Flammeovirga yaeyamensis: one gene and its partner. The protein of the gene in region 1 interacts with the protein of each later gene in a pairwise test. Links are inferred from orthologs where the notes say so. Each region holds a gene or a part of one and is shown in the gene's direction. Other genes may lie near its edges. The genes, in order: recJ and KMW28_RS16415.

Region 1 (16,590 bases):
CTTTCTTTGATGCCTTCTAAAGGTGAGATTTCATGTTCTGGTTTTAATTCAGATGAACCTCCTCCTTTAGTCATCATTCTTGTAGCATTGTCGCCAATAACCGCTATATGAAGTTTTGCAGAAGTAGAAATAGGGAAGAAGTTTTTCTCGTTTTGAAGAAGTACTATTCCTTCTTGACCAATCTTTCTAGCAACATCAAGGTGTTCTTGTGAATTGATAGATCCGTAAGCTCGATTTTTATTCATCGATGTACGAAACATTAATCGGAGAATTCTTTTTACTTTATCATCCAGTACACTTTCAGGTACTTCACCTTTCTTAAGTAGTTCTTTAAAAGGTCCTGCAAGAAAATAATTTTCGTAATGATCAACCTCTGAGTAGGTGAGCCCGTTGGTTCCTGTACCCATTTCAATATCAAGACCATATAAGGCAGCTTGTTTACTGTTATGTGCAGCACCCCAGTCCGTTACTAATGCTCCATCAAATCCCCATTCTCCTTTTAGAATGTCGTTTACTAAATATTCATTGTGGGAACAATATTGACCTCTAAACTGATTATAAGCACTCATGATAGACCAAACATTAGCTTCCTGTACGGCAGCTTTAAATGCAGGTAGATAGATTTCTCTTAAAGCTCTTTCGCTCATCTCTACATCCACGCTCATTCTTTGATGCTCCTGATTGTTGGCCACATAGTGTTTTAAACAAGCAGCCACTCCATTGCTTTGTAAAGCTTTAATGTAGGGAACAACAAGCTTGGAAGATAAGTAAGGATCTTCTCCCATATACTCAAAGTTTCTACCATTTAGAGGAGTTCTGTAGATGTTTACACCCGGACCAAGGAGAACATCTTTTCTTCTGTATAAGGCTTCTTCCCCTACTGCTTTTCCATACTCACCGGCAACTTCAGGATTAAAACTTGCCGCTAGGCAGGTAAGAGAAGGGAACGCTGTAATAGAATCATTTGTCCATCCAGCGTAACCCCAATCATCCCAATTGATTTCAGCTCGTACACCGTGAGGACCGTCAGACATTAATAATTCTGGAATACCTAATCGACCTACACCGGGTACAGAAAATTTAGATTGTGCATGGCACATAGCCACTTTTTCATCAAAAGTTAATTGATGGATAATGGAGTTGATTTTATCTTCTATTTGTTCGTTAGTTTGTCCCAGTACTTGAAAAGAACAGAAGCAAACTACCGTTGTCAAAAAGTAAATAGCCTTATTGGAAAATCGTATCATAATGTTTCGTTATCACCTTGTAGTTTGTAGGGGCATTGCTAAGCAACACCCCAACTCACTACAATTTTTGTCTATTGTTCTCTATCAAAAAATTTGGAAAGTTTAATAGCCAGCGTTTTGTTTTAATGAACCTAATTGATCCAATTCACTTTGTGGAATTGGCCAGAATCCTTTTTTAGCCACATCAAAAGTTACTTCAAAGTGAGCAGGAACACCTAGTTCACCTCTTAAATCATCGCCAAAAACACCACCGCTAACTTCTGTATACTTAGGATCATCTGCAGGTCCTTTACTTACAGTGTAATTAGTGATATCCAATTCTTGTTTAGCATATTCTAATCCTCTACCCAATACATCAAAGTAACGATGACCTTCCATAGCTAATTCAACTCTTCTTTCATCATAGATGTCATCCATTGTTACATTGGATTTAGCAGTTAAACCTGCACGTGCACGAATAAGGTTTACATATTCGTCTGCTTTTCCTTGATTACCTTCTTGCTTGTATAAAATAGCTGCTGTTAAGTACATATCAGCCAAACGAATGTATACATAGTTTTGAGGGAAGTTCATTGCTTCCCAAGTAGCAGGAGTGATAGAAGCGTGTGTAGTATACTTGAAAGTAAAGTAACCTGTCCAAGCGTGACCTACTTCCAATAAACCTTTAGGATTACCTGACTCGTGATCTGGATTTACTCTCCATGCATCATCAAGTAGTTTTTCTGCTGAGATGATTGTTACATCTTTTCTCATATCACCTGCTTCGTAGGCATTGACTAATTCTTTAGAAGGAATACCGAATCCCCATCCACCAGTTAAGTAATTTGAGTTGTCTTTGTTTACTTTATAACCACGTGGTCCAGCCATTTGACATCCCATGTTACCTAACTTTTCTGTTTGCCATTGGTCCCAACCTGTATCTGCGTGAGGGATTTCGAATAAAGATTCGTTTGTCCAATCGCCTGTAGCACCCCAAAGCGTAGCATAATCCGCTTCTAACATTCTTCCAGAATTTAGGAATAGGTCTTCTAACTTTCCGATCATGTCCGTTCTTGTAATGGGTTGTCCATCTAGAACTGGTAATGCATCTTTTTTATAATATCCTGTATAGAATACAAACATTTTAGCCAATTCTGCTGTAGCTCCCCATTTGTCTAATCGCCCACTACCGTGCTCTTGGCTATCTGGTAATAACTCAATAGCATCTAGCATATCTTTAGCAATGTATGCATACGTTTCATCGACAGGAGATTGAGTGATTTCGCTTTCTCCAGCAGCAAGATCAACAATGACAATATTTTCGTAATGTCTAGCTAATTCGTAATAGAAGTGTGCTCTTAACATTGTAGCTTCTCCAAGCATTCCATCTGCAGCTTCTTTTTGGGAGAATACATCCGAATTAAAGTTGTTAATTAGTGTATTTGCTCTTTGGATAGCAACATAGCATTTCTTCCAAGCTTGTGTAGTTTGATTGTTGGCAGCAGTTAAATTGAACTGTCCCATTAATTGCCATTCAATTTGATCTGAACCACCAGCACCTCCACCGGCATAGCTATCATCTGACATTAAATCAGATAACATATTTAATGGTTGATATGTCCATTCGTAGTAATCTCTTGATAGAATACCATAAACACCCACTAATGCTTTTTCATGATCAGCTTCTGATGCAAAGAAAGCTTCTGTAGACACTTGGTCTGTTGGTTGAACGTCTAAGAATTTCTCCCCACAACCTATAAGTAGTGATGTGGATAAAGATGCAGCTATTAATATATTTTTTAGTTTCATGATTAGAATGTCAAATTAGTACCGAAAATGAATGATCTTGCTTGTGGATAAGAACCTCTGTCCATACCCATCCCCATTGTTCCACCGTGACCAACTTCTGGATCTAAACCAGAGTAGTTAGTGAATGTAAGTAGGTTGTTTCCTGAGAAGTAAAAACGAACATTTTGGATTTTCGCTTTAGATAAAACAGATTGTGGAAGTGAGTATCCAAACTGTAAAGTTTTCAAACGAACATAAGAAGCATCTTCTAAGTGAACCATGTCATTGATAAGCGTAAAGTTATCACCTGCTGTATGACTCCATCTTGGGAAGCTATTTGTACTACCTTCACCAGTCCAACGATCTAAGAATCTAGTATTGTAATTGTGAGCACCTGCACCAATTGCGTCCAATCTTAGAGCTGCAACGTTAAATAGTTTGGCACCTGTTTGACCTTGGAAGAAGATACTTAAATCAAAGTTTTTATATTCGAAACGAGCATTTAAACCTAGTGTCCAATCGTGGAAAGGATCACCAATATCAGTTCTATCAGCAGCGTTTAATTCTCCATCACCGTTAGTATCTACAAATCTGATATCACCTGCTACTGCAGATTTTCCTAGTGCTTCGTTATAAGCTTTTGCTTCAGCATCATTTTGTAAGATTCCGTCTGTTTTGTATCCCCAGAAGTACGGTAATGAATGACCTTCTTTCATGGCTAACTGACCATCGTAGAAATCAGGTTTGTAACCTAGAATATGATCTTGACCATCTATGCTTAACACTTTATTGTCGTTGTAAGAAGCAATTGCTGAGATATCATATCTGAAATCACCTTCTGAATTCTTATAGTTTAATGTCAATTCAAAACCTTTATTTTGTACCGTACCAATATTTGCTGTTGGAGCACCGATACCATAGATTAATGGAATTGGATTGTCTGATAACAAGTCTTTTCTTCTACGATCGTATAAGTCAACATTTAAGAAGAATTTGTTTTGCCAAAGTCCTACATCAAAACCTACGTTCATCTCTGTAGCAGTTTCCCATTTAATAGCTGGGTTAGGCATTTTCTGAGCAGCAAAACCTGTGTAACGTTGACCGTTGAACATGTATTCTTCTGTTTTACCAATAGTTGATAAGTAAGCAAATGGTTGGATATTTTCGTTACCTACTTCACCATACGATGCTCTTAATCTCATAAAGTTTACAATATCTGACGATTTGAATAAGTCTTCTGACATTACCCAGCCTGCTTGAAGTGACGGGAATAAGGCAAATCTGTTTTCCGGACCAAAGTTTACTGAACCATCATAACGAAGAATTGCAGTAAATAAATACTTGTCTTTGTAGTTGTAGTTAGCTTTACCAAAATAAGATACAAGACGGTGTAAATAACGGTTACCATCGTTTGTTTGTGATTCATTGTTCACTTTATTATCTAAATAGGCATTTTGGTATCCGCTAAACTGTAACTCAGTACCACTACCGTTGATCCACTCATTACTATGTTCTCTCGCTGTATTACCAATTAGAGCTGTGATTTTATGATCTCCAAAGTCGTGAGTGTAAGACAACGTATTTTCCCATTGCCAAGTAGTTGATTGTGATTGTCCTTGACGTACTGAACTTAAGCTGTTTTTCTTCGTAAACTGATCGAGTGATGAAACTGGAGTATATTCTCTAGATTTTGAAGTACCTAATTGGAAACCAAAATCAGTTTTAAAGTTTAACCCTTTGATCATTTTAGGTTGGAAATTTAAGTACACATTACCAACAATATTATTATAAGTGTTTTCTTGGTTTGTGTTGTCTATAATACCTAACGGGTTAGTTATACCTTGTAAGTTAAGATCAGACATACCATAATATCTACCGTCATCTGATTTTACCGGAGCAGGAACAATTGCATCGTATTTAGCATAATCACTTTCTGGAGCATAAACTGGGGTAACAGGGTCGTGAAGTAGCATTGACGTCACTGCACCTTCATGTTCGGTTTGTTCTAATAAACCATTTCTATTCTCTCTTGAGAAGTTTAAGTTTTGTCCAAAAGTGAATGAATTAGAGATTTTATGATTACTATTCAATCGTAAACTTAAACGGTCATAAGTCGATTTATCTCCACCGATGATACCATCTTGAGCAAAATAACCGATACTCGCCATGAAAGTAGATTTTTCGCTGCCACCACTTAAACTTAAACTGTGGTTTTGAATAGGAGCATTTTGGAACACTTCATCTTGCCAATCTGTGTTAGCAGCAGGAGGATTAGATAAATCCCACTTTTCTCCGTTTCCTGCATTTACAGAACCTTCATTATGAAATTCCATATACTGTTGCGCATTCATTAAATCAGCTCTGTTTGCTGCTTGTTGTACACCATAGTAACCATCGTAAGAAACTGTCATCTTACCAGATTTACCTTCTTTAGTTGTGATTAAAACCACACCGTTAGCTCCTCTAGACCCATAAATTGCAGAAGAAGCAGCATCTTTTAATACTTGGAAAGTGGCAATGTCGTTTGGATTAAGATAGTTGATATTATCCATCTGTACACCGTCTACAACATATAAAGGACTGTTGTTACCGTTAGAACCTGTACCTCTAATTCTAATATCTATACCAGCACCAGGCTGACCAGAAACGTTGGTCACTTGAACACCAGCAGTTCTACCTTGAAGAGACTGAGCAGCGTTCAATACTGGAGTTTGTAAGATATCATCGGTCTTTACAGAAGAAATAGCCCCTGTAACAACAGCCTTCTTTTCCACACCGTAACCCACAACAACGATTTCATCAAGTTGCTTTTCGTTCACTTCCAAGCTAATATCAAATGTTGTTTTGTTATCGATACTCACCTCTTGGCTTTTATAACCAACGAATGAAAAAATTAGTGAAGTAGCGTTTTCTGGTAAACTCAATTTAAACTTACCTTCAAAATCAGTTACAGTACCTAGAGTAGTTCCTTTTACTGTAACACTAACACCAGGAAGAGTCTGTTCATTTTCATCTATAATAGTACCGGAGACAATACGGTCCTGTGCATAAGATGAGGAACCTAAAAGCAAAGAGAAAGCAAATGTGAGCATAAACCACATTACTTTATTTCGTATTAGTTTTTGCATTTTCGTAATAGAATGTTTTTTGTTTAAATAAATTATAGGACGTTGGACCAGCTTCTTAATATAATTTTAAGAGACAGCTGTTAAGTCGATTAAAATATTACCAATGTTTAGATGTTGGTAATGTTCATTTCACAAGAGAATTGAATAATTCATTTCATAGTTAGATAGATTAAAGAGTTGATTCATTTCATTTTATTAAAGACATACGCTAATAGTTTATTTTTTACTAAGAAAAATACTATTGGATTGATATCAATGTCTTTGTGGACAATACATAGGTAGCGTTTTGATAAATCAGGTTCAAAAATAATAAGTATCATTATTACACTTATATTACTACATTTTTACTATGGTATTTTGTAAGCAATTGATTACGAGTTGTTTGTTTGTTAAAATTAACTAATTTTTATTTCGATTAACTTTTTTATTTTTAGACGATTTACCATAGAAATATTCAAAGACTACGTAATCAAATATGAAATAACAGATGCTGATATAGTATTATTTTTATAGGATTTTAATTCAATTAATATTAGAAATCTGACTTAATGATTAAATTGAAACTAGGTAAAGACAACTATTCTTTGATAAAAAATATAATGATAGAAAATCAGGAAATCGCAGAAACAAAATCAAAAAACTGGAAATGGGTAATCACTAAATTCTTGATGAAAAGTCTGTTTTATTCCTTCCTCATCTATCTACCTTTTTTAGGGTTGATTAGAAGTGGAATCTATTTCTATCATACCTATCACTTAAACACATGGATTGGATTATTCTTAGGTATGATTTTTTCCTTTTCTTGCATTGCTATTTATCTTTTGATCATCACGAAACTGTTTTTCAAAGACAAGAGATTATCAAAAAGTTATTTGAAATGGTTAAGTGGTATTGTTAGTATTTTGGTCTTGGGCTACACAGTTTTTTCTCTACTCTCTTTCACCGGAAAAAATGCGAAATCAAATAAAGTCAAAGCCGAATACAGTTCACTTCATCCCTACCTAAAAATATCCGTCCGCACTTTCCTATTCTTTGATAACGATTTAATCATCACAGACCTATCAAGAACTTCAGACGATTACACCAAAATGGGCTTAAAGAAAAAAGATAGCTCATTGCATTTCATTCAAAATACCGGATACACCCACGCCATGGATCTAAGCACAAGAAACCGTCCCTTCTGGATGATTTGGTCTGCCCAACTCTATTTCAAATCCCTCGGTTTTAATGCCGTTAGGCACGGAGGAACGGGAGATCATTTGCATGTTTCCTTGTCGACTTATGAAAAGCAAGGGAGTTGGTAGGGAACCTCACTTGCTTTTCTCCCCAATATTTATGATCTTGAAAAAAACAAATAGTATGCTTGCATACCTTTTTTAACTAACTTAAAATACCAATACACAACACTATGGAAAAGATTTCCACACCGCTAACCGAAATGTTGGGGATTAAATACCCTATGATTATTGCTCCGATGTTTTTGGTTTCTAATGCTGCAATGCTGAAAGCTGCCATAAAAAGTGGAGTAACAGCGGCGGTACCTGCTTTAAATTATAGAACGGATAAGGCTTTTAGAGAAGCCATAGAAGATATACGCGCAGAGACGGATGGACCTTTTGGGGTAAATTTGATTGTGAATAAATCGAATATCCGTATGATGGAGCAATTGAATACTTGTGTGGAAATGAAGGTAGACTTTATCATTACTTCTTTGGGTTCTCCGAGAAAGGTGATTGAACTTTGTAAGCCTGCAGGTGTAAAAGTATTCTGTGATGTCGTTGATGTACATTATGCCAAGAAATGTGAGGAATTGGGAGCGGATGCTGTTATAGCAGTAAATAAAGAAGCAGGTGGACATGCTGGTCCAACTCCGGCTACTGAACTTGTTCCTGCATTGGTGGAGGCTTGTAACATTCCAGTAATTTCTGCTGGTGGAGTAGGCAATGGATATCAATGGAAAGAGAAATTAGAATTAGGAGCAGTGGGTATTTCTATGGGGTCTCCTTTTATTGCTACGGAAGAAGCAGGTGTCTCTCAAGATTATAAACAAGCTTGTGTAGATTATGGAGCGAAGGATATTGTGATGACCACGAAATTATCAGGTACTCCTTGTACAGTAATTAATACGCCTTACATGCAAGAAATTGGAACCAATCAGAATTGGTTAGAAACTTTCCTGAATAAAAATAAGAAGCTAAAGAAATTCGCAAAGATGTTGACGGCTTATAAAGGCATGAAAATGTTAGAAAAAGCGGCAATGTCGGCCACCTACAAAACAGTTTGGTGTGCTGGACCATCGATTGAGTATGTAAAATCAATCCGACCAATAAAAGCAGTGGTCGATGAAATGGTGGAACAGATGACAACATCAAAAGTGGAAGTAGAGAAATAAAGATACGATCCAATCAATCATTTTTTTGTATGGCCCCAACTTGGTAAAAGTTGGGGTTTTGTGTTTACTTTCCCTAAATTTACTCATCTAAACAGACAAACAAAATGAGTAAGAATTTAATTACAATTGGGGCGATCATTTTAGCCCTAGCCGTGGGAATTGGTGCTTTTGGTGCACATGGCTTAAAAGCTACATTAGAGTCGTTCGGAAGAGTAGCTACTTTCGAAACAGGTGTCAAATATCATTTTTATCATGGATTAGGACTCTTATTATTGGGAGCCCTATCTGATAAAGTAGAAGGAAGCTGGTTAAAGTGGTCGGCTACATTTATGATTTTGGGAATTATTATTTTCTCAGGTAGTTTGTATATATTATCTGTGACAGGAATGAATTGGTTGGGAGCAATCACGCCAATTGGAGGAGTTGGATTCATCGCCGCTTGGGTGGCTTTAGCCATAGGGGCAAAAAAATAATATGAATAAAGAATGGAAATTGGCTGAACTGCCAAAAGAAGAATATGTAAAGGAATTGTCTAAACAACCTAATGTTCCACTGTTGATTACGCAATTGTTGGCACAAAGAGGAGTGAAGACGCTACCTGAAGCAAGAAATTATTTTCGACCAACTTTAGAAAAGTTGCACGATCCTTTTTTGATGAAAGATATGGATGTGGCCGTTGCACGTCTAACCATAGCTATTGAAAAAGGGGAACGTATTCTATTTTATGGAGATTATGATGCTGATGGCACTACTGCAGTTGCATTGTATATGCACTTTTTCCGTTCTGTCTATAATAATGTCGATTACTATATTCCTGATAAATACGCAGAAGGGTATGGCGTTTCTGAAAGAGGAATTGACTATGCACATACCACCAACTGTCAGTTAATTATTTCTTTGGATTGCGGTATCACTAGTTTTGAAGCTATCGATGCAGCCAACAGAAGAAATATCGACTTTATAGTTTGCGATCATCATCAAGTTGGAGAGGAGTTACCGAAAGCTACTGCAGTTTTAAATCCTCAGAGAGAAGATTGTAACTACCCTTTTAAAGGGTTGTCAGGTTGTGGAGTCGGCTTCAAATTACTTCAAGGTTTTTGTCAGAAACACGGCATTGACCCAACACCATTATGGAGTCACTTGGATTTAGTGGCGTTAGGTACAGCCTGTGATGTTGTTCCAATGGTCGATGAAAATAGAGTACTTTGTCATCAAGGAGTAAGTTATTTAAAGAAAACCAAGAAGGCAGGACTTTTAGCGTTGTTTTCTAGTTTGAAGTTGGATCAAAATAATATTACGTTAAATGATCTTGCTTATTCATTAGGACCTGTAATTAACGCAGCAGGCAGGGTCGCACATGCACAGTATGCCGCATCAATTTTATCTACAGAAGATCCTAAAGAAGCCAAGGAATTAGCAGTAGAGTTAAATCGATTAAATGGTTTACGCAGAAAATACGATCAACAAAATACGGAAGAAGCTTTCACGCTTGGTGAAGAGGAAAAGGACAATAGTATTTTGGTGTTGTATAAAGAAGATTGGCATAAAGGTGTTTTAGGAATTGTAGCTTCGAAATGTGTGGCTCAATTTGGTAAACCGACGATCTGCCTAACACATTCAAGAGGTGAGGTGACAGGTTCTGTTAGATCCACCGATAATTTTGATATTCATGAGTTACTTACGGATTGTGACGACTTGCTAGATAAATTCGGCGGACACACTTCTGCCGCAGGTTTGTCATTGAAAGAGGAAAATTTGTCAGCATTTAAGGAACGTGTCATTGACAAAGTAGACAAAAAAATGAATGGAAAGGAATTTGTTTCCTTCAGAAATATAGATTTAAAAGTAAATCTAGCTGACATTAATTTATCTGTTGCCAATATCCTTCAGCAAATGAAACCTTTTGGTCACGAAAATGAGATTCCAGTATTTTTAGCTGAAAAAGTAAAGGTAACTGATACCCCAAGAGTACTTAAGGATAAACATTTAAAGTTTAATATAGTTCAGCATGAAGGCGATCAAGCATTAAGTGTGATTGCTTTTAACCAAGTAGAAAAATTAGAAGTAATTACTACTTCTGTGTTTGATATATTATTTAAATTAGAAATCAACGAATTTAGAGGGAATAAAACACTTCAGTTGAATTGTGTTGATATCAAAAAATCAGAGAATGAATAAAGGTATACTACCTCATTACTCATCACTATAAATTATATGAATTTTCAATTAACACCTTACGTTAAGGGCATATTAATAGTCAACTTAATAGTATTTGCTTTAGCCAACCTATTACCAACACAGGAATTAAATGGATCAGAGGTAAATATCATCGTTGCTTTTTTAGGGTATCATTATCCTAAATCAGATTTCTTCCAAATCTTTCAGCCCATAACCTATATGTTCACTCATGAGAGTTTTAGACATATTTTTTCTAATATGTTTGCCTTAGTGATCTTTGGGCCAATGTTGGAAAATGTCTTGGGTTCTAAGAGGTTTTTTACGTTATATATGATTTGTGGCTTAGGTGGAGGTGCATTGTATGGTCTAACCAACTATTACGAAATGCATACTATGGAGATTGATGCCGCCAATTTTATTACTGATACTACTCCTGAGAATTTGACGTATTTCTTTGAACATCATGCAGAGAATATACTTCAATATAATCCAGATATAAATACATTCGTCCTAGATGATTATCCTACACATTTTGAAAATCATCCTGAAGTTCAAGAACAAGCGATATCGTATGTAAGACAACTGACCTTATTGAATTTTGATACACCAATGATCGGTGCCTCAGGAGCCATTTTTGGGATACTATTTACTTTTGCTTTCTTATTTCCAAACTTACGTTTGATGCTATTATTCCCTCCAATACCGATTAAAGCGAAGTATTTGGTAGGCGGATATATCCTTTTTGAAATTTACGAGTTAGTACAAAATAATCCAGGTGATAACGTAGCTCACCTTGCTCACCTTGGAGGTGTTTTATTTGCTTACTTCTTGATGAAGAAATGGAAGTACATGAGTTATCAATAAAATGTACATAAGTAGAAGGGTAACAAAATTTCATTTTTTTAAAACAGTGAATTTATGTAAATTAATAAAACCTAATTAATTTGCTTTACCATCTACCAAAGTCTACATCAAAGACGTGTGTAATATTAATAAGCAGTATGGATAATCACTATTAAACCATTACAATATCAACTCTTATGAACGGTTTTATATCAGATTTAAAATATACGTGGAACAAGCCTGGAAGTGGATTACTTCGATTGATCATTATCAATGTTATCATTTTCGTTGTAATGTCATTACTTAATGTGTTATTGACTTTCTCAGGGTATTCATCATTTTTTGAAATGAATATTTATGAGAATCTAGCTTTACCTTCTGAATTTACTAGCTTTTTATATAAGCCCTGGACTTTGGTTACCTATTTCTTTGTTCATAGTATGAAAGACTTTTTTCATATTCTTATGAACATGTTGATATTATATTGGTTCGGAATGATCTTTACCGAATTCTTAGGGGATAAAAAAGCTGTCATCCTATACTTCTTAGGAGGATTAATGGGAGGTATAGTTTATCTTTTGATATATAACTTAATTCCTTATTTTGATGGTGCCAATGCAGTAGTTGTAGGAGCTTCTGGAAGTGTTTTAGCTATTGTAGTTGGTGCAGCGACGATTGCTCCAGATTACAGAATAAACCTTTTGTTTATTGGACCAGTAAAAATTAAATGGTTAGCAGCTTTTTATGTAGTGATGTCTATATCTGGATTAACTGGAGGAAATGCTGGTGGACAAATGGCGCATTTAGGAGGAATTATCATGGGATTCACTTATGTTAAAATGCTCCAAAAAGGTACAGATTTAGGAGCTCCATTTTACGCTATCGAAAACTTTTTTGATAATCTTTTATCACCAAAGAAGAATTTAAAAGTGGTTTATCGTAGAGATAAAAAGTCGAAATCGAAAACTAAAGCAGGTAAAGAAAATACAGATCAACCTACACAATCTAGAGTAGATGAGATCTTGGATAAGATATCAGACAAAGGATATGAAGGCTTAACTCAAGAAGAAAAGCAGATCTTATTCAAAGCAAGTCAACGAAAACATTAAAATGTTAGTGAAATCTCAATTATTTTATTGATATTGTAATAAAATTCATAAAAAGTTATTTCTTTTGTAAAGGAATAGCTTTTTTTGTTGAAAATATTTCAAATATTAGAGATTACTCTTTCCCTTATATCAGGTTATCAGAACGGGGAAAGATTTATATAAAAAACTTACTGACATGGTCGATCAATCAATAATAGATAAATATGAATTGGTAGTGGGGCTTGAGGTTCACTCACAACTAACAACAAACAGTAAAATCTTTGCTTCTGATCCAACTACTTTTGGAGAAGATCCTAACGTAAACATTAGTCCGATTACGCTTGCCTTGCCAGGTACACTTCCGAAAGTAAATAAGGGTGTAATCGAATCATCGATAAAAATGGGATTGGCAGTGAATGGAAAGATTTCTGAATATCAATTCTTCGACCGTAAAAATTATTTTTATCCCGATCTTCCGAAAGGATATCAAACAACTCAAGATAAAACACCAATTGTGGTGGGTGGTCACTTAGATGTAGTCACCAAAGATGGTCAGCCTTTTAAAGTGATCTTGAATAGAATCCACATGGAAGAAGATGCAGGTAAATCAACTCACCTTGATGGAAGCCCAGATACTTTGGTCGATCTTAACAGAGCCGGAGTACCTTTGATGGAAATCGTGACCGAACCTTGTATTCACGATTCTGCTGTGGCTGCAGCTTTTGTTGGCGAAATCAGAAAAATTGTACGTTACCTTGGTGTTGCCGATGGTAACATGGAAGAAGGTTCCCTTCGTTGTGATGCAAACGTTTCAGTACGTTTAAAAGGATCAACCACTCTTGGAGAAAAATGTGAGATCAAGAACATGAACTCTATGCGTAATATCCAAAGAGCAATTGATTATGAAATGAAGCGTCAGATCAAATTAATTGAGGATGGAGAACCGATTATTTCTGAAACAAGAACGTTCAATGTAGATAATGGTAAAACGTATGGAATGCGTACAAAGGAAACACTAAACGATTACCGTTATTTCCCTTGTCCAGATCTTCCTCCGATGATCGTGAAGCCTGAGTGGGTAGAAGAAATTAAATCGACAATGCCTGCTTTACCAGCAGAATTGGTCGAGAAGTTTACCAAAGAATATAAATTACCAGAATACGATGCGCGTTTATTGACAGAGTCGAAAGCTTCTGCATTGTATTTTGAACAGCTTTGTGGTGCAACAAAGAATTATAAGGCGGCATCAAATTGGATGATGGGGCCTCTGAAGTCGATTACTAACGATGCGGGAATTGATTTCGATGTATTAAAAGTAACTCCTAAAGAGATTGCAGACATCATTCAATTAGTCGATGATAAGAAAGTGAGTTTTGCTGCGGCATCTCAAACACTTATCAAAGAAATGTTGAAAGGCTATAAAGGATCTGTTGAGGATTTAGCAAAATCCTTAGATCTTATTCAAGATGGAGGAGATGATTTCTTATTACCTCTAATTGAAGAAGCAATTGCTAAATTCCCAGATAAAGCCGCAGCCTATAAGAAAGGGAAAAAGAACTTGTTAGGCTTGTTTATGGGAGAGGTAATGAAGATGGCAAAAGGAAAAGCGGATCCTCAAAAAACAAATCAATTGTTGCGTGAAGCCTTGGAAAAATAAGTTTCTGTGTATATTGCAATATATATAAACAAGTAAATACGTAGATCACGTGAAAACGATACAACATATTTTAATTTTTATCGCAGCATTTTTTATTATCAGCTGTGACAAAACTTCTTCAAATTCACAGGAGTCAGCCGTTAACTTTCCTGCAGAGGTAACAATTTCTGGTTCTATAGAAACTGCTAAAGAAGGTGATAAAGTAACGCTTTTTGCTTTCGAGAAAACAGGAAAGAAAGATGTAGCAACTGCTGTGGTTGAGAAAGGAGGTGCTTTCAATTTAAAGTACACTGTTAATCAGGTAGGACTTTACACATTAAATATCGGAAACACTCTAGAAGATATTCTTGTTATTGAAGGTAAAGATTTAACGGTAAAAAGTGCAGCACATGGTTTAGAGGTTCACGGTTCTAAAGAAAATGAACTTCTTCATAAACTGAAAGTTCAATTTGATGATTTTGTCAATCAAGAAAGTCTTTTGAACCAAGAGTATGTAACTGCTGATAATGATAAAGCGAAAGAAGCTGTTGTAAAAAAAATAAAGGAGTTACAAGACAAAAGAGAGGCAAAGCTGTATCAATCTCTGAAAGAAATTGATGGTGCTTATATTACTTTAATCGTCTTGAATTACATTCAGAATAAAGACAAACATTTGAATGAAATCATCGCTTCAGTTGAGCGTTTAAACGAACGTTTTCCCGATGATGAATTGGTTGATGAAGTGTACAATGTGTACATGACATTAAAGAAAACTTCTGTCGGTCAGTTGGCTACAGACATTAACTTAAAAGATGTAGATGGTAAATCAATTGCACTATCTTCTTTAAAAGGAAAGTATGTGATGGTCGATTTCTGGGCATCATGGTGTATGCCTTGTAGAATGGAGAACCCTAATGTTTTAAAAGCTTACAATAAGTACAAAAGCAAAGGTTTTGAAGTATATGGTATCTCTTTAGATCAGCAAACAGATAAGTGGAAAGAAGCGATTAAGAAAGATGGTATTACTTGGTTACAAGTTCACGATACTGAAAATGTAGCAGCAGAAGCTTATGGAGTACAGTCTATTCCTTTCACTTTATTACTTGATAAAGAAGGAAAAATTATTGCAAAGAACTTAAGAGGCGATGCTTTAGAAAAGAAATTAGCAGAGCTTTTAGATTAAGTTATACATGTAAAGTCCTGAAATAACGATACAGGTTTTTACTAAATTTATTTTAAATATAAGACTCAATAATTTAAAAGTTATTGGGTCTTTTTTTCGCCTAACATATTTCCACCATTAAAGGTTTCTAAAATTTGTTATGTTGCTTTTACCTTTACCTTTTGGTAAGTTCTTCTTCTTTTTCCTCTTGTTTTATGCATTTGAATTGGTGTTTTCATATAGCATGACATATGAGGTCGCACTAAGTTATAAGTTTTTATACATTCTTTTAAGTATGCTTCAAAGACTATTTCATAATTAACATATTTACTCAGATTAAAATCATGCTTTATGGTTCTGTTGATGCGTTCTGCAATAGCATTTTTATATGGATCATAAGTCTCAGTCATACTCGTTATAATTTTTGCTTTTCTAAGCAATTTCTGATAAGCTTTGCTGCAATACTGTACACCTCTATCTGAGTGATGAATTAACTTTTCCCCCTTATACTCACGTTGTTTTATTGCCATTTTTAATGCCCTAATTGCACCTTGCTTATCTAACGACCTAGATAAGTCATATCCCATAATTTTTTTAGAATAAGCATCCGTAATTAAAGCTAAATACCAAGGGTTATCTCTTGTGCCAACATATGTAATATCAGCTACCATGACTTGTTCAGGCCTAGTAATTTCTAAGCCATCAACCAAATCTGGATAAGTTTTGAATCTATGATCTGAGTCTGTTGTTACATGATATGCTCTCTTAGGTTTTATATCTAAGTGATTGGCTTTCAAAATCTGCAGCAATTTATCTCGTCCTACACCCAGAGATTTCAAATCAGAGTACAGTAGAGTGTACAACATTCTATGACCACTGTTGGGTAACTTTATTCTAACGTTTTCTACGAGTGATACTACTTGCTCAGAAATTTTCAGATCTTTTTCTTTTCGCTTAATAGAGCGGTAATACACTTGACGGTCTTTCCCAAGTAATTGACTTGAATATTCTACACCTTTAGAATACTCACCTCTGAAATGGTCTACTACTTGGGTGAAGAGTTTTTTCTTATATCAATTTTATATTCCTTTTCAGCCAAATCAATCATCATATCGAAAATAATTGATTTATGGTCAGCTTTTTCTGCTT
Region 2 (16,657 bases), 3.1 Mb from region 1 along the record:
ATTAAAAGAGCTATCTCTTAACGATATCTTCGGTTTTGACAATGAGCCAAGAGATGCTCAATAAGCCCCAATAACCATTAAAAATAGCCAAGTTCTATCGAAGAATTTGGCTATTTTTTTATGTTCTTAAATCGATATTATTGATTATATTAGTAATTGATGATCGATTATCTATATTTTTGCTGTTGACAATTTCTAATATCAAATAATCGATACATTAGAAATACACAAATTAACCTATCTTCTAAATATATGAATTCAAGAATTATTTCTATACTTCTCTTATTTTTTCCTTTACTATCCTTTGCCTCTTTAGAAAACATTAATGCGCCTATTCCTTCTCAGTTTGAATTAATGGGATCAAAAGTGGTCATTACAAATGGAGGAATGCAAAAGGTAATGGTCAAGTACAATAGTTTAACTCGATCAGAAAAACATTACAATGAATTGCTCGAAAGATGTAATTCTTACTTCCCATATATTGAAAGAGAATTATTAGCAAGAGGAGTACCAGGGGAATTTAAATATCTTGCTTTACAAGAATCTTTATTGGATGGAAATGCAATTTCCAATGCAAAACCTCCTGCAGTTGGTTTCTGGCAGTTTAAAGATTTTACTGCTGAGGAAAGAGGCATGAAGATCAACCGTTCTTTGGATGAAAGAAAAAATGTAGTATCCGCCAGTATTGGTGCTGCTGATTACTTATCAAAGAATTATTATTATTTGGGGAACTGGTTCTATGCCATGATTTCTTATCATGATGGTTTAGGTGGGGCGAGAAGCTATATCAGAAACCATAAGCTTAACTATTACAATCATGTAACAATTAACGAGAATACTCATCCATATTTGATTCATTATTTAGCCCACTATTTTGCATTTAAAGACAAAGTTGGTTTGGATGATGGTCATTTCGTAATGATTGAATTCCCTACAAACGGATATACTTTAAAAGAGGTTTCTAAATTTACGGGGCAATCTCTAGACATATTGGCTAAAAATAACACTTGGTTGTATGGAAGTTACATCCCAGAAGATAAAGTTTATTCTGTAATGATCGAAAGTAAGCCTGATGAAATCAATCAGATTGTTGCAAGCTTATCGCCTTATGCTAAACCTCGAAAAACTAGAGCTAGAAAAGATATATTTAAATTTTATGCTGATTCTATTCAGGAAAACTATCCATTTGTTTTACCTATAGAAAAAGGTGTGCAAGGAGAGAAATTTGAATTGGCCTTAGTGAATGGAGTAAAAGCTGTCATTCTTCATGAGGACATGACACAAAAAGAATTATCAGAAGCTGTGGGTATTTCTAAAGGAAAGATTAGAAAATACAACTACGAAGGTAAAGATGATGTGCTCATCAAAGACTCACATTATTATATAGCTCCGCTTCCTCTAACTATTCCTGAATCTTATCATATTATGAAAGACAATGAGACTTTAACATTTATTGCCGTTAAGTATGGTATATCGCTTAAAGCGCTTAAAAAATTGAATGATGTAAGAAAGGAAGAGGATGTAAAAACTGGGGATAAGATTTATTTCAATTAATATATTCTATCCACAACAAAAAGGCCGAATCACTAAAATGATTCGGCCTTTTTGCTATACATAATTTCTAAGATTAAGCTGATTTAAAACGATTAATCAAAGCTTCAAAAGCTTTTTCATCACCAAAATCTTTATATACATCCTTTGCTTCGGTGTAGAACTGTGGAAGGTCTGAATCTTCTTTCTTTATTTCAGAAAAAACAGCTAATCTCCTTAGTGCCACTAAGCATTTCAAATCTATTTTATTGGATGAACTTTCTTTTAAAGCTTTACTATATAACTCTTTAGCCAGATCAACTTCATCTCTATTGATTCTCCACTCAGCTTCTACAAAATGTTTCCACGTATTGAATAATTTAGGAGAATAACCCGCCCAATATTTAAATCTATCGTAAATCTTTCTTAGCTCCCCTTCTCGACTTTCTTTTTGGTTATTGATGTAAACGGCTTTCATGACCAATAATGAAGGATGTAAAAGTGTTCCTTCATAGATTTCTGGACTTTTATCAATTAGCATGATTACCTTTTCAAGATTTACCCTTTCTGTCATTTTTGATAACTGATAAAGTTGTAAAATCTCTGTGACAATCGGTTTTTCATCAAAGGCTACGTTTTCTAAATCATGATGTGACTTTCTTAAAGCTTCACTCTTGTTCACTCCAGAAAAAAGAAGCATTTGATAATACCTTTTTACATTTTTCCCTTTAAGGTAATTATCATTTGATTTTAGAATAAGAGAAAACTTCTCGTTTATCATAACTAAACAAACTGATAACTCTTCTAACCAAGGAAGAATGATAAAAGCATAATCAGAATAAAAGTTATTAATAATTCTTTTATTATTAGACTTTTCAATTTCTGACAAAGCAACTTGAGCATAATCTTTAGCCAAATGCATATCCTCATACTTTGTTATCATGTACCTAGATAAGCCTAAACACCCATAAGGAGTGATTTCGTTTAAACCATTTTCTAAAGAATAGTTTATTATTTCTAGTGCACACCACTTATAGAACTCCCAATCTTTTATTTCATCGCAAAGCATAAAGGGAGCAAGGATTCTTAAATAATAAGAAGTTTCATCTAAAGGTTCTTGTTTTCTGGACTGAAAAGCTAGATCTATAGAATCTTCTCCTATGTTTTCCAATAACCTAAGATGTTGTAAGGAAAGATCTCTGTGTAATTGATTACCTGATTGAGGTATATCATACCCAAACAGAGTAATGTATTTATAAATTGAATTTGATACTTCAGTAGATTGTTCGTATCGAATAGAATGTAGCAACAGGCGCATCAAACCATTGGATTGATCGTTGATATTTTCTACCGATTCTAGTGAATTAACAAGGCAAGATTTATTGGCAGTATAATCCGATTGATTAAGGAAATCATTTTCACTTAATAAAAAGGATAGATCGAATTTATTTTTCACTGATGCAAATTGTAATTAGGTAACGTAGCAAATGTAATAAATATCTCGAAGATATAACTTTAAGTAATCTTATAATACAATTACAACTACAGATAATTAACCTTAGATATAGTAATTCAACAAAAAATAACAAGATCACAATATTTTGATAATCAATTATTTGAGTAATCTTGAAATTATACTCCAGCTTTTAAATCTTCTACAGGATTCTTTAACCCTGTCTTTATTACATGATAACTTACTGTAATCATGGTCATCAGTAAAGTTAATCCACCCGAAAATAAATAAGCACCAATATCAATATTCACCGCTTTTGGAAAGTTATCCAACCAAAGTTTCATGGCCAAATAAGCTGTAGGCCAAGCCACAACACAAGCGGTAATAACAAGTACGAAAAACTCTTTTGATACAAAAAGCATGGCTTGAGTATCTTCCATACCTAAGGCCTTACGAATCGCTATTTCCTTGTTTTTTCTAACAGTAATAAAAGAAGAAAGCCCGAATAAACCCAAATTCGCAATTATTACACCAATGATTGAAAATATAAGAGACACTTTTGCTAATTGTTCCTCTTTTTTAAAGGCTTGTTCTATTTTAGATTTTAGGAAAAATGTATCTAATATCCTGTATTCTACTACTTGAGACCATTTAAAATTGAGTTGTTTTTCCAATATATTCCAATTAACACCATCTCTTATTTTTAATGCCAAAAATTTGTTAGAAAACCTTGAGGTTGCTCTATTACCGTTATTCACATCAATAACGAAAGGTTCTATTGGCTTATGAATTGGTTCATAATGAAAATCTTTGATGACACCCGCTATTTTCTGATATCCCCTTGAAGTATAAAATTTCATTCCTAAAGCTTCTTGAGGAGAGGAATAACCAGCAAATTCTATCAACTTTTCATTAACGTAGATCTCTCTTTCGCGGAGTGGACCAGTAGGATTTTTAGCGAGTATTTTAAAATCAAAGACTTTAAATACATCTGGATAGGTAACTACACTTGCATAAAATGCAGAAGGTAGTTTTTTATTCCCTTTCTTAAATGTAAAAGGATAGTTCTGTACCCAAACTCCTAGCAGTTCATCGATAGCAGTTACCGCTTCAACATCTTTTAATTGTAAGAACTTTTCTCTAATAAGATGGAAATTACTTTTCTGATATCTGACTTCACCCATTGGAACAATCACAATATTCTCTTGGTTAAACCCGATATCAGAATTTTTCATAAAATCTAACTGTCTTTTCGATACATAGGTACTAAAAAGTAGAAACATGGAAATGATAAACTGTGTAATCACACTCCATTTTCTAAATTTCTTTTGTTGATATCCTTTCGGTGAAGTATCATGTAGTCCTTCCAAAGGTTTAAAACCAGATAAATAAAACAAAGGATAAAAACTTGATAACGCCCCAACAAATAAGCCACTACTTCCTACAAGTAAAACAATGTTTTGAGGATCAGCATTTTCTAATATAAATCCTGAATCACTCAATAAATCATTCACAAAAGAAAAGAGTAATTCCAAGAATACGATAGCTCCAAACATGGAGAGTACACTTAGAATTGCCGCTTCAACAACAAATTGATTGATTAATTCTGTTTGATCAGCACCTATTGCTTTTCGAATACCCACTTCTCGAATTCTTGTAGAGTAGCGAACAGAAGATAAGTTCATAAAATTAATAGCCGCAATAACCAATACCATGATGGCAATTGCACTAAAAATATATATATACATATAGTCTCCATTCTGAGACATTTCGAAATCCAAATCAGAATACAAATGAATTTCTTGTATAGGCTGTAGGTATAATTCTACGTAATCTCTTAAGTAAGAAGGGAATTTTGAGGGATCCTGAAGCAAAATTTCAAAATCAGCTTCTAGTTCTTCTGGTTTCACACCATCTTTTAAAGTGATATAGGTCCAACATGGGTTCCAAACCCAATCTTCTTTAAAAAATAGTTCTCGATTGGTCACATTCAAAGTGGAGAAAGAAACCAAAATCTCAAAATCGAGATGAGAAGGGTAATTTTGTTTATCGACTACTGCTGTTACCTTGAGGTAATGCTTTTTTTCGTAAAGAATCTTTTTGCCAATTGCACTTTGATCACCAAAATATTTTTTCGCAATTTCTTTTGTAATCACCACACTACCTTCTTCAGATAAGGCTGAATTTCTATCTCCTTCCACTACAGGAAAGTCGAAAACCTTAAAGAAATCATCGTCAGTAAAGTATAAATGGTTTTCGTTAAATTTTTGTCCTGCAACAGAAATCACATGAGAATATGCCTGATGGTTAAAGAAACGGACAGAGTGATCTATATAATTAGGGTATAATGTTTTTATTGTTGGGCCTAAAGCGATAGGAACACTAGCAGACCTTTCTCCTATATCTTGAGTATCGATAATTTCTACTACTCTGTAGGTTTGGTCAGCATTCTTATGAAAAGAATCATAGGATAACTCGTAGTTTACCAAAAGTACCAATAGGGTAAAGAAAGCTATTCCCATTGACATCCCGACAATGTTAATACCTGAGTAAACTCCATGTTTTTGAAGATTACGAATACCTATGAGTATATAGTTTCTTAGCACTTTAACGTCCTTTGTGTAAATTCTCGGTTACAATTTGCCCATCAAATAGGTGTATTACTCTACTTGCATAATCAGAGGCTGCTGTGGAATGGGTTACCATTAAAATAGTTGTTCCCATTTCGTTTAAGGTCTGAAGTAATTCCATTACCTCTCTACCTCTTTCTGAATCTAAGTTACCTGTTGGTTCATCAGCCAAAATTAATTGAGGATTGGAAACCAATGCTCTTGCCACCGCAACTCTTTGCTGTAAACCACCAGATATTTGATTTGGAAATACTCTTTTTTTATGAGAAATCTGTAATTGATCCATCATTTTTTCTACCCTCAATTTACGTTCATTGGGTGGTACTTGCTGATAGATAAGTGGTAATTCAATATTTTCGAACACAGTTAGATCATCAATAAGGTTAAAGCTTTGAAAAACAAAACCTATAAACTCTCTTCTTAATTGCGCTCTCTTTTTTGATGAAAGGTGAACTACATTTTGACCTTTAAAAATCATTTCGCCTTCAGTAGGCAAATCCAATAGTCCTGCAATATTGAGTAATGTTGATTTTCCACATCCTGAAGGCCCCATAATACACACGAACTCTCCTTCTTGAATATTAAGAGTAACATGATGAAGGGCCAATGTATCATTGTCCTCATTTTTATAGGCCTTATTGATGTTATTTATTTGAATTAAAGGTGTATTCATAAAAAAAATTTATTCCTAGTGTTACTAACAACAATCATTCAAATTATTAACACTTCAACAAACACAGTGAGTTACAGGTTTTTATAACATTCATTTAATGTTCAGAATTGAACTATGCGATCAATCGTTTACTGTACAATACGATTAAGTTATTTTACTCTTCTTAGAAGAATGAACACATTTTGAGAAAACTTTATTATTCTTACAGAACGATCTTATTTATCAACCCATTACTACCTGTACTTTATGTTAACTTTTAAGCTACTTATAGAAAATAAAAAACAAGTGTATCATATTATCGAAAAGTATAACTTTAGAGTAATTGATTACAGACCACACTATGAAATAGAATTCTTCGCTAAAAGCTACCAAGATTTTAATAAAACCTATTTTGATATAACCAATCAGTTACAAAGACTGGAAATTAATTATATATTATCGGATCATTTATTCGTTCCTAACCCAAACAAAAAAGGAGCATAGTCAAACTATACTCCTTTTCTACCTCCTTCGGGAGGCTTATTTATTTAATTTTAATTCTGAACATTCATTTTGATAAACGAAGCTTAAGATTAACATTACAGCATCATCATCATTTTTTGCTTTTCCAAGCATGTCTACTCTATTCATAGAGGCATCCAAAGTCCAAATTTTTTCCATATCAGCCCATTCGAATACAATACCTTGAACCATAAAGTAAGTAATACCACCTTTCTTACGTTTATAGATATTGTTTAAATCATTTTCGAAACGGTCACCTTTTGGAGCCGATACTTTTGCGATAACCTGTCCGGTGTTCGGATTTTTGTATAGCTCGCAAGAACATTTTCCTTGGTATTTTTCAGATTCAATATCAGAGATATTCAATTCCATGACCATCCAACCTTCTTTTTGTTTCACGAAAGTAGCAACCATTGATTCGTAACCTTTTGAAACAATTTTATCATTCGCTTTTGATTTCAATTCATAATTTAAAGAAAAAGAAGCTACACCAATATTTCCTTGTACTCTAATTTCATGAATTTTCAATTCAGAATTACGTTCCAAACTATGTTGATATTGAGAAACATATATGTTTTTATATTCTGACTTTCTTAAAACACGATGTTTTCTACTACCATCCACATTCATTTGTGTGACATTAATGATGGCATCAGGTCTAAACGTATCGAAAATAGTATTGATTTTATCTAAATTATCATTGCTAAAAGTTGTTCTTTCAACAACATTTCTAATGACTTCTTCTATTTCTTTTTCACCATTTTGAGCAAATAGCATTGATGAAATAAAAATAAATAAGCCGCTAAATAGTAATCTTAAATTTTTCATAGTGATAGATTGATATTGTTTAATAGTAGAATGTATTTTCCAATTTTTGTTTAAATGTTTCCATTTTCAATACAACCCTTGGGTATTTTCAACATGAAATTAAGTGATAAGAATTTTAAAGCAAACAAAATTGTCGTACTTTTTTCTGTCTCTGTTTTTTTCAGTTTCAAACACAATTAGATGAACGGAGAGTACAATAAAAAGTTTAATCAAACGATCGATTTAATACCAACAATTGTTAATACCAATATTGACTATCAAATAGATATTTATTACTCCTACTTAATAAAATTGTCTAAGGTTTATGATTCAAACTTTTTTTTTAGAAATTTATCATTCCTAAAAGATTATTTATGAAAGTTTGTATAGCAGAGAAACCAAGTGTAGCCAGAGATTTAGCCAAAGTATTAGGTGCTAAAAATAAAAAGAATGGTTACTTCGAAGGAAATGGATATCAGATCACCTGGACTTTTGGTCATTTATGCACCTTAAAAGAGCCACATGATTATGATCCTACATTAAAACGTTGGGATTTAATTACCCTTCCTATCGTACCTCAAAAATTTGCTATTAAACTTATTGAAAACGATGGATCAAAACAGCAGTTTAAGGTAATAGAATCTTTAGTACAAAACGCTACTGAAGTCATTAACTGTGGTGATGCAGGCCAAGAAGGAGAATTAATACAACGATGGGTTTTGCATCATGCCAAATGCAAAGCACCTGTAAAACGTCTTTGGATCTCTTCATTAACTGAAGAAGCCATCAAGAAAGGGTTTGACAAACTTCAAGAAGAAAAAGATTTTGACTTATTATATAAGGCAGGTAGTGCACGAGCGATTGGCGATTGGCTTTTAGGAATTAATGCTACACGACTTTATACCATCAAATTTGGTGGATACAAGCAATTATTATCAATAGGTAGAGTACAAACTCCTACACTAGCCTTAATAACCGATCGATTTTTAGAAATTCAGAATTTTAAGAAAGAGAAGTATTGGGAATTAAAAACAAAGTATAGAAATGTTCTTTTCTCTTATGCAAAAGGTAGATTTACAGAGAAAGAACGAGTAGACAAAGCCATTGAATATGTAACAGGTAAACCTTTTGAAATAACATCAACACAAAGAAAAGAAGGAACAGAAGCCCCACAGTATTTATTTGACTTAACATCCTTGCAGGTAGAGTGTAACAAAAAATTTAGTTTCTCTGCGGAGCAAACACTTAAAATTGCACAAAGCTTGTATGAGAAGAAGCTTCTTACTTACCCACGTGTAGATACTACTTATCTGCCTAATAATATGTATGGAGAAATTGGACCGACCATGCGAGCACTTCATAAGTTTTCAAAAGAAACTGCTCCATTGTTTGGCAAACCTTTCCGAAAAACCAAGAAAGTCTTTAACGATCAAAAGGTAACGGATCACCACGCAATCATACCAACTAAAATAAAAGCAGGAAATATGAATCAGAACGAAGCTGCTGTATATGATTTAGTAGCACTTCGTTTTATTGCGGCCTTCTACCCTGATTGTAAAGTAGCTAAAACAGAAGTAAGAGGTATAGTAGATAAAGCAGAGTTTAGAGCAAGTGGTAAAGAAATTCTTGATCTTGGTTGGAGAGTTCTCTTTAAAAAGGAGGATGAGGAAGAAAAAAAGCGTAAAAAGAAAAAAGGAGAAGATGAAGAGCAAAGCTTACCAAACTTTGTAGAAGGTGAGACTGGTGAACACAAGCCAGAAGTTCAAATGAAAGAAACCAAACCTCCTAAATTATATACGGAAGCCACTCTTCTTAGGGCAATGGAAACTGCAGGTAAGAGTGTGGATGATGATGAGCTAAGAAAAGCTATGAAAGAGAATGGTATCGGTAGACCTTCAACCCGTGCCAATATCATTGAGACTTTATTTAGACGAAAATATATAGAAAGACAACGTAAAAACATCATACCTACTCAAGCAGGCTTAGACTTAATAAATACTATTCAAAATGATTTACTCAAATCTGCAGAACTAACAGGTATTTGGGAAAAAAAACTAAGACAAATTGAAGATGGAAGTTATCAGGTAGAAAATTTCATGAACGAAATTAAAAACATGGTAGGTGAAGTTGTTTTTAATGTAAAACAAATTCAAACCAATTTCAAAATACAAACGCCAACTAAAAGCCTTAAAGTAAAAAAACAAACCTCGAAACCTACAGCAAAAGGTAAAATGAGCCTTACTTGCCCAAAATGTAAAAAGAAAGAGGTGATAAAAGGTAAAACAGCATATGGTTGCCTCGGTTATAAGGACAAATCATGTGATTTTGTAGTGAAATTTGAATTTGGGGGTAAAAAGTTAACCGACAAGCAAATTGAATCACTCATTATTAAAGGTAGAACTCCCGAAATAAAAGGCTTTAAGATCAACAATACCTCAAAAAATGGAGTGATTACATTAGATCAACAGTATCAAATGCTATTTAATGAGATAGAAGAAGCACCATTGATGTGTCCAAAATGTGGTAAAGGACAAATAATTGAAGGAAAAACGGCTTATGGATGTGAAAATTGGAAGAATGGGTGCGATTTTAAGGTACCTTTCATCAATTTTGATAAAAAAATCACCAAAAGTCAGTTAAAATCACTCTTAAATAAGAAAATCACCCCCAAAATGAAGGGATTTACCTTCGAGAACGAAAAAAATAGAGAAGGTAGGTTAAAATTAAACCCTGACTTCTCAATTTCACTAGATATTTAAAAGTATTAGGTACATTTTTAAACTTAATAAATTTAAAAGAACGATAATTTCGTTGATATATCTTTAAAATAAACCCTGTTTTTTGAAAATATTTAAAAAATTCAAACAAACAGGGTCTTTTTTTACCCTCCTATTTGCAATTCTTAAGCGATACTTCTACAATTGTATATGAAATCAGAGGAAAAGAGTACAAGATTTTCTTGTATATGTCCTTTTTCTCTAAATAGATGTGAGTGATCCGTTTAATGGGATTCATTCGAATCTCACTAAACGGAGTATCACATCAATTCGGTTATGACACTATCTAATAATTTTTAAAATTTTCGACTGCAATGTTCTCATCTATTCACCTAATTGCCGACGCAACGTTGGCAACAGAATCGGTAGCTCAGGCTGTAACAGCGGAGCAATTACAAAATGTAGGCTTAACAGCAAGCAACATTTGGATGCTAGTTTCAACAATGCTAGTATTTATTATGGCACTAGGTTTTGCATGTGTTGAAGCGGGTTTTACTCAAGCTAAAAACACTGTAAACATTCTTTTCAAAAACACTGTTGATTTAAGTGTTGGTATTATTTCTTACGCTTGGTTCGGTTTCAATTTAATGTACCCAGGAGAATTCAACGGAATCTTTGGTTTCGCAGGATGGGGTCTTAGCTTACCAGAAGGATACACTTCTTTAGGTTACGCAGGTGGAGCTTATACTTATTGGACTGACTTCTTATTCCAAGCAATGTTCGCAGCAACTTGTGCAACTATTGTATCAGGTGCTGTTGCAGAACGTATCAAAATCTCAGCTTACTTTATTTTCACTTTCTTCCTTGTAGGTTTCATCTACCCTGTACTAGGTTCATGGCACTGGGGTGGCGGATGGTTGTCTGAAATGGGCTTCTATGACTTCGCTGGTTCTACAGTAGTACACTCAGTTGGTGGATGGGCTGCTTTAGCAGGTATCATTGCAATTGGTGCTCGTAAAGGTAAGTATGTTAACGGTAAAGTAATCGACAAGCCAGGTTCTTCAGTTCCTTTAGCTGTAATTGGTGTATTCTTATTATGGTTCGGATGGTTCGGATTTAACGGTGGATCAGTTCTTTCTGCAGATCCTGAGTCAATCTCATTAGTATTAGTAACTACTACTTTAGCTGCAGCTGCAGGTGCTATCGGTGGATGGCTAGGTGGTTATATCGCCTTCAAACGTTTCGACTTAGGTATGGTATTGAACGGTATTCTTGCTGGTTTAGTAGGTATTACTGCTGGTGCCGACCAAATGTCTCCAAACGAAGCAATCCTTATTGGTATCGCATGTGGTGTTGTTGTAGTATTCTCTGCAATTGGCATGGATAAACTGAAATTGGATGATTGCGTTGGTGCAGTTTCTGTTCACTTAACTTGTGGTATTATTGGTACTTTAGCAATTGGTGTATTAGGTCAAAAAGCTGGTATGTCTCAATTCATCACTCAATTGACAGGTGTTGCAGCTTACGGTGCAGTAGCATTCTTCTCATCACTTGCAATCTTCTATGCATTGAAATTCACTATCGGTGTAAGAGTTTCTGAAGAGCACGAAAACGAAGGTCTTGATAGCCATGAGCACGGTATCCGTGGTTATACTATCACTTTCGATAACTAAGATATTATATAGAAGGAGAGGCAATCCTCTCCTTCGTTTATATAATCGTTATACAAAAATTATAAACATCTCATTGTAAGTTCTAACGTTCTCAACTAATCGAACTTATGATTATATAGTTACTTCATTGTGTGCGAAGTAAGTATATCCAACAAATATTATTATTCACCTCTATTTAAATTTACTATTTAAGATGAAAACTAAGGTATTCTCTTTAATCGCATCCCTATTGTTTACGGGTTCAATTGTTATGGCACAAGATTCAGCAGAGACTGAAGTTATCGCTGAAGAATCTGTAGAAGCAACAGAAGAAACAGAAGCAAATAAACTTTCAATTTCAGGTTCAGTAGATTTATTCTACAACTATGATTTTGCTGGTACAGATGCTATGAATATTGGAACAAGTTTCCAAGGCGAGCAAAACTCGATCAATTTAGGTATGGCTAACGTGATCTTATCACAAACTTTAGGTAAAGCTTCATTTGTTGCAGATTTATCTTTTGGTCCAAGATCTAACGGTTCTATCGGTGACGGTAACTTCCATATCCAAAACTTATATGCTTCATACCAACTAACTGAGAAATTATCAGCAACTGCTGGTTTCATGGGTACATTTGTTGGTTACGAAATTATCTCTCCAACAGGTAACTTCAACTACTCTACTTCTTACTTATTCTCAAACGGTCCTTTCCAAAATGCTGGTTTGAAGTTTGATTACGCATTCTCTGATAGAGTTGCTTTAATGGTTGGTGTTTTCACTAACGAGTGGGATTCATACAGTGCTGCTCCTAACTTAGGTATGAGTGGTTTAGGTGCTCAATTATATGTTGCTCCAGCTGAAGGTTTCGATGTTTACTTGAACGGTTTCACATCTTCAACAAGAACTGTTGTTGATATCACTGCAGGTTACCAAGTTACTGACGCTTTCTACTTAGGTTTAAACGCTGCTTGGGCTGATAAAAAAGACCAATACACAGTCGATTTAGCTACTGCTGATCAAGTTTACACTGGTGTAGCTCTTTATGGACAATATGCATTATCTGAGTCATTTGCTTTAGGTTTACGTTACGAAAACTTTGCAGATACTTACAAGCCATCGGGTGACAACACTCTAGAGGAGTCAACTGTTAATATCAACGCATTCACTTTATCAGGTAACATTGCTTTAGGACCACTAATGGTAATTCCTGAATTAAGATATGACGCTGCTGACACTGAAATCTTCTTCGGTTCTAAAGAAAAAGAAGCTGCATCTGATTTTGATTCAAAATCAGCTACTCAAGCTACTTTAGCAGTTGTATATGCTTTCTAAGAAAGACTAACAATACTATAATTATATATGAAGCCAACCTTATTAATAAGGTTGGCTTTTTTATTGATCAAGAAATTTCTGAACTATCACTATAAATTATGAGTGATAAAAAGAACGAAATCAAAAGCTTGAAACTTTATTGAATACAACAATACAGTCACACCAATCCTCCTCTACCTTCTCTATATATTAAGGAAGAAACTCCAGGAACATCAATAAAGACAAATAATTTTTCAACTACCTCCCTAAATCACAAAGAAAACCCTCAAAAAAACAGCTCTAAATGTGTTATTTACACACTTAAAGAGACTAAAAAATCGAATAGAGTATAAAAAAATACCCTTGATTATGAAATTTTCATCATTTTAAGTCTATTAAGACAAAATTACACCCATAAGTACCAAATTTTCTTGATTTTTTTAAAAATCCGAGTCATATTTGAAACGTAAACAAAATTTCAACTTCGCCTAAGTACTAACAAACAGAAATGTGTTTATCGTTTTGAATGTGTGCTAGGCTATAGTTTTTTTAATCTCACATTACAATGACAAATCTTCGTTTTAACGCCCTTGAGACAGCTTCAGCTAGAACAGCAAAAGAAGTTGAAGCTCCGTCTAACAAAATCTCAGATTATTTTGGCGAGGACTGTTTCGGTCTTACTCAAATGAAAGCTGCACTTGCTCCAGCTATCTACAAAAAAGTAGAATCTGCAGTGAAGTACGGTACTAAAATCGACGAGGCTACTGCTGACGCTGTTGCATCTGCAGTAATGACTTGGGCCGTTTCTAAAGGTGTTACTCACCACACTCACTGGTTCCAACCACTAACTGGATCTTCTGCAGAAAAGCACGATTCTTTCTTTGATTACACAAAAGGTATTGAAACTTTCAAAGGTTCAACACTTACTCAACAAGAGCCAGATGCTTCTTCATTCCCTAACGGTGGTATTCGTGCAACAAACCAAGCACGTGGTTATACTGGTTGGGATCCATCATCACCTATCTTCATTACAAACAAAACGCTTTGTATCCCTACGATCTTCGTTTCTTACACTGGAGATACATTGGATTACAAAACTCCTTTGTTAAAAGCACAAGAAGCTATTAACAAAGCGACTATCGATGTTTGTAACTATTTCGAAGAAGGTGTTACTAGTATTTCTGCTTCATTAGGTTGTGAGCAAGAGTACTTCCTAGTAGATAAAGCTTTCTACGCTGCACGTCCTGACTTATACATCGCAGGTCGTACTTTATTTGGTGCTAAGCCTCCACATGGTCAGCAATTAGACGATCACTATTTCGGTTCTATCGCTCCACGTGTTGCTGCATTCATGAAAGATTTCGAATTACAATGCCACAAATTAGGTATTCCTGTAACTACTCGTCACAATGAGGTAGCTCCAGGTCAATTCGAAGCAGCTCCATTATATGAAGAAATCAACACAGCTGTAGATCACAACTTGTTGATGATGGACGTTATGGAACAAGTTGCTAGTGAGCATAACTTAGCTGTTTTACTTCACGAGAAGCCTTTCGCTAACTTGAACGGTTCTGGTAAGCACAACAACTGGTCATTGATCACTAACAAAGGCCGTAACTTATTCCAACCTGAAGGTTCTTTATACTTCCTTACATTCCTAGTGAACACTATCAAAGCAGTTCACGTGTATGGTGACTTGATGAGAGCTTCAATCGCTTCTGCAGGTAACGATCACCGTTTAGGTGCTAACGAGGCACCTCCTGCAATCATGTCAGTATTCTTAGGATCAACACTTACTAACTTCTTAAACGAAGTTTCTGAATCAGGTAAATTAGTTTACGCTGAAGGTGGTGACGAGTATATTGAATTAGGTGTTGAAAAGATTCCTGGTCTTAAATTAGACAACACTGACCGTAACCGTACTTCTCCATTTGCATTTACTGGTAACAAATTTGAGTTCCGTGCAGTAGGTTCAACGCAAAACACTGCAACTCCAATGACAGTGTTGAACTTGATCGTTGCTGAGCAATTGACTCAATTCAAAGCTTCAGTTGACGCTGCTATCGCTGGCGGTAAAGACAAAGAAGCTGCTATCAGAGAAATCTTAGTACAATACATCAAAGAATCTGAGGCTATCCGTTTCGAAGGTGATGGTTATTCTCAAGAGTGGGTTGATGAGGCTGAATCAAGAGGTTTATCTAACGTTAAAGATACTCCACGTGCTTTAGACTTCTTCATCTCAGCTGAAGCTAAAGAGATCTTCGCTAAGCACAACGTGTTTACTGAAAGAGAAATCGAAGCTCGTCACGATGTATGGTCAGAGATCTACTCTACTAAGATCGATATCGAATCGAAAGCAATGGAAGAGATCGTATTGAACAAAGTAATTCCTGCTTCTGCTAGCTATGTATCTAAATTAGCTGATTCAGCTACGAAACTTTCTGCTCTTGGTCTTGATGCTTCTGCTATCACTACTACACTTAAGGAAGTAACTGGATTTATGGCACAAGCTAAAGAAGGTGTTGCTGCAATGGTAACTGAGCGTGATAGAGTTCTTGAAATCGAGGACACAAATGCTCAAGCTGTTGAGTTCTGTGACAGCATCAAGCACAAATACTTCGACACTATCCGTGAAGCAGTAGATCGTCTTGAGTTGTTCGTAGATGACGCTGAATGGCCTCTACCTAAATACTCAGAAATGTTATTCCTTAAGTAATTAAGGATATAATATAATGTGGGATGTTTATACACCTCATGGTTCTTTGGAATCATGAGGGCATTTTTCCCGCTGACTTCAAGTCATTTATAAAAAAATGCAACTTTTATCTCAGATAACTGTTGCATTTTTTATTTTTATACTGTTATATTTGCATCGCTAAACACGGCGGTTGTAGCTCAGTTGGTTAGAGCACCGGTTTGTGGTTCCGGGGGCCGTGGGTTCGAATCCCATCATCCGCCCTACTAAAAAGCACAAAGGCTTATCAGTAATGATAAGCCTTTTTTATTAATTCTATTTTACCCAAGGGGCTATATCCTCAGATTTCAACCAAGCCTCAATTAAAGGAAAATGATCATCACTCCCACTTTTTGAAGTACAGATATTGATATGATCATAATCGTGTGCAAATCCAGTTTCTTTTGATAATAATATAAATTGATCATGTGCTCCATTCACTTCTTTCATCAAACGTTTTACATCGGTTTGATGCCCCAAATAAAATTCCTTTAGCCCAGTAATGTATAAAGTTGGTGGAATGCACTTCCTATGTGCAAATTCATTAATGTAATCAAACCCATCTTCAATATCGATCCACTCATCTTTGGCATATACCCAACGCCTACAATCCTCATATACACCTCTTGATTCATTCTCCTGCCCTAT

What was found.
Region 2: the proteins of recJ (region 1) and KMW28_RS16415 interact in binary tests that used the Escherichia coli proteins (3 or more experiments, as listed by UniProt). The link is inferred for Flammeovirga yaeyamensis from one-to-one orthologs.

The regions. Positions count from the first base shown.
Region 1 is NZ_CP076132.1:1,010,866-1,027,455, forward strand. Bases 8,369-11,360 are described here. They hold recJ (single-stranded-DNA-specific exonuclease RecJ), read left to right. Parts: upstream 8,369-9,008; coding sequence 9,009-10,712; downstream 10,713-11,360. Other genes in these bases: KMW28_RS03940 (NAD(P)H-dependent flavin oxidoreductase), read left to right, coding at 8,369-8,534; KMW28_RS03945 (DUF423 domain-containing protein), read left to right, coding at 8,639-9,007; KMW28_RS03955 (rhomboid family intramembrane serine protease), read left to right, coding at 10,749-11,360. Outside these bases: KMW28_RS03920 (glycoside hydrolase family 3 C-terminal domain-containing protein), read right to left, coding at 1-1,247; KMW28_RS03925 (RagB/SusD family nutrient uptake outer membrane protein), read right to left, coding at 1,350-3,035; KMW28_RS03930 (SusC/RagA family TonB-linked outer membrane protein), read right to left, coding at 3,038-6,142; KMW28_RS03935 (hypothetical protein), read left to right, coding at 6,742-7,446; more of KMW28_RS03940, read left to right, coding at 7,551-8,368; more of KMW28_RS03955, read left to right, coding at 11,361-11,576; KMW28_RS03960 (rhomboid family protein), read left to right, coding at 11,753-12,664; Asp-tRNA(Asn)/Glu-tRNA(Gln) amidotransferase subunit GatB, read left to right, coding at 12,840-14,300; KMW28_RS03970 (redoxin domain-containing protein), read left to right, coding at 14,350-15,462; KMW28_RS03980 (transposase), read right to left, coding at 16,487-16,590. UniProt on the Escherichia coli protein: Single-stranded-DNA-specific exonuclease.
Region 2 is NZ_CP076132.1:4,155,383-4,172,039, forward strand. The notes cover bases 7,602-10,660. They hold KMW28_RS16415 (type IA DNA topoisomerase), read left to right. Parts: upstream 7,602-7,968; coding sequence 7,969-10,353; downstream 10,354-10,660. Other genes in these bases: KMW28_RS16410 (hypothetical protein), read right to left, coding at 7,602-7,615. In the rest of the region: KMW28_RS16380 (M16 family metallopeptidase), read left to right, coding at 1-64; KMW28_RS16385 (transglycosylase SLT domain-containing protein), read left to right, coding at 253-1,554; KMW28_RS16390 (hypothetical protein), read right to left, coding at 1,628-2,986; KMW28_RS16395 (ABC transporter permease), read right to left, coding at 3,163-5,589; KMW28_RS16400 (ABC transporter ATP-binding protein), read right to left, coding at 5,591-6,286; KMW28_RS16405 (hypothetical protein), read left to right, coding at 6,533-6,769; more of KMW28_RS16410, read right to left, coding at 6,806-7,601; KMW28_RS16420 (ammonium transporter), read left to right, coding at 10,686-11,984; KMW28_RS16425 (outer membrane beta-barrel protein), read left to right, coding at 12,178-13,296; KMW28_RS16430 (glutamine synthetase III family protein), read left to right, coding at 13,841-15,991; KMW28_RS16440 (alpha/beta fold hydrolase), read right to left, coding at 16,286-16,657.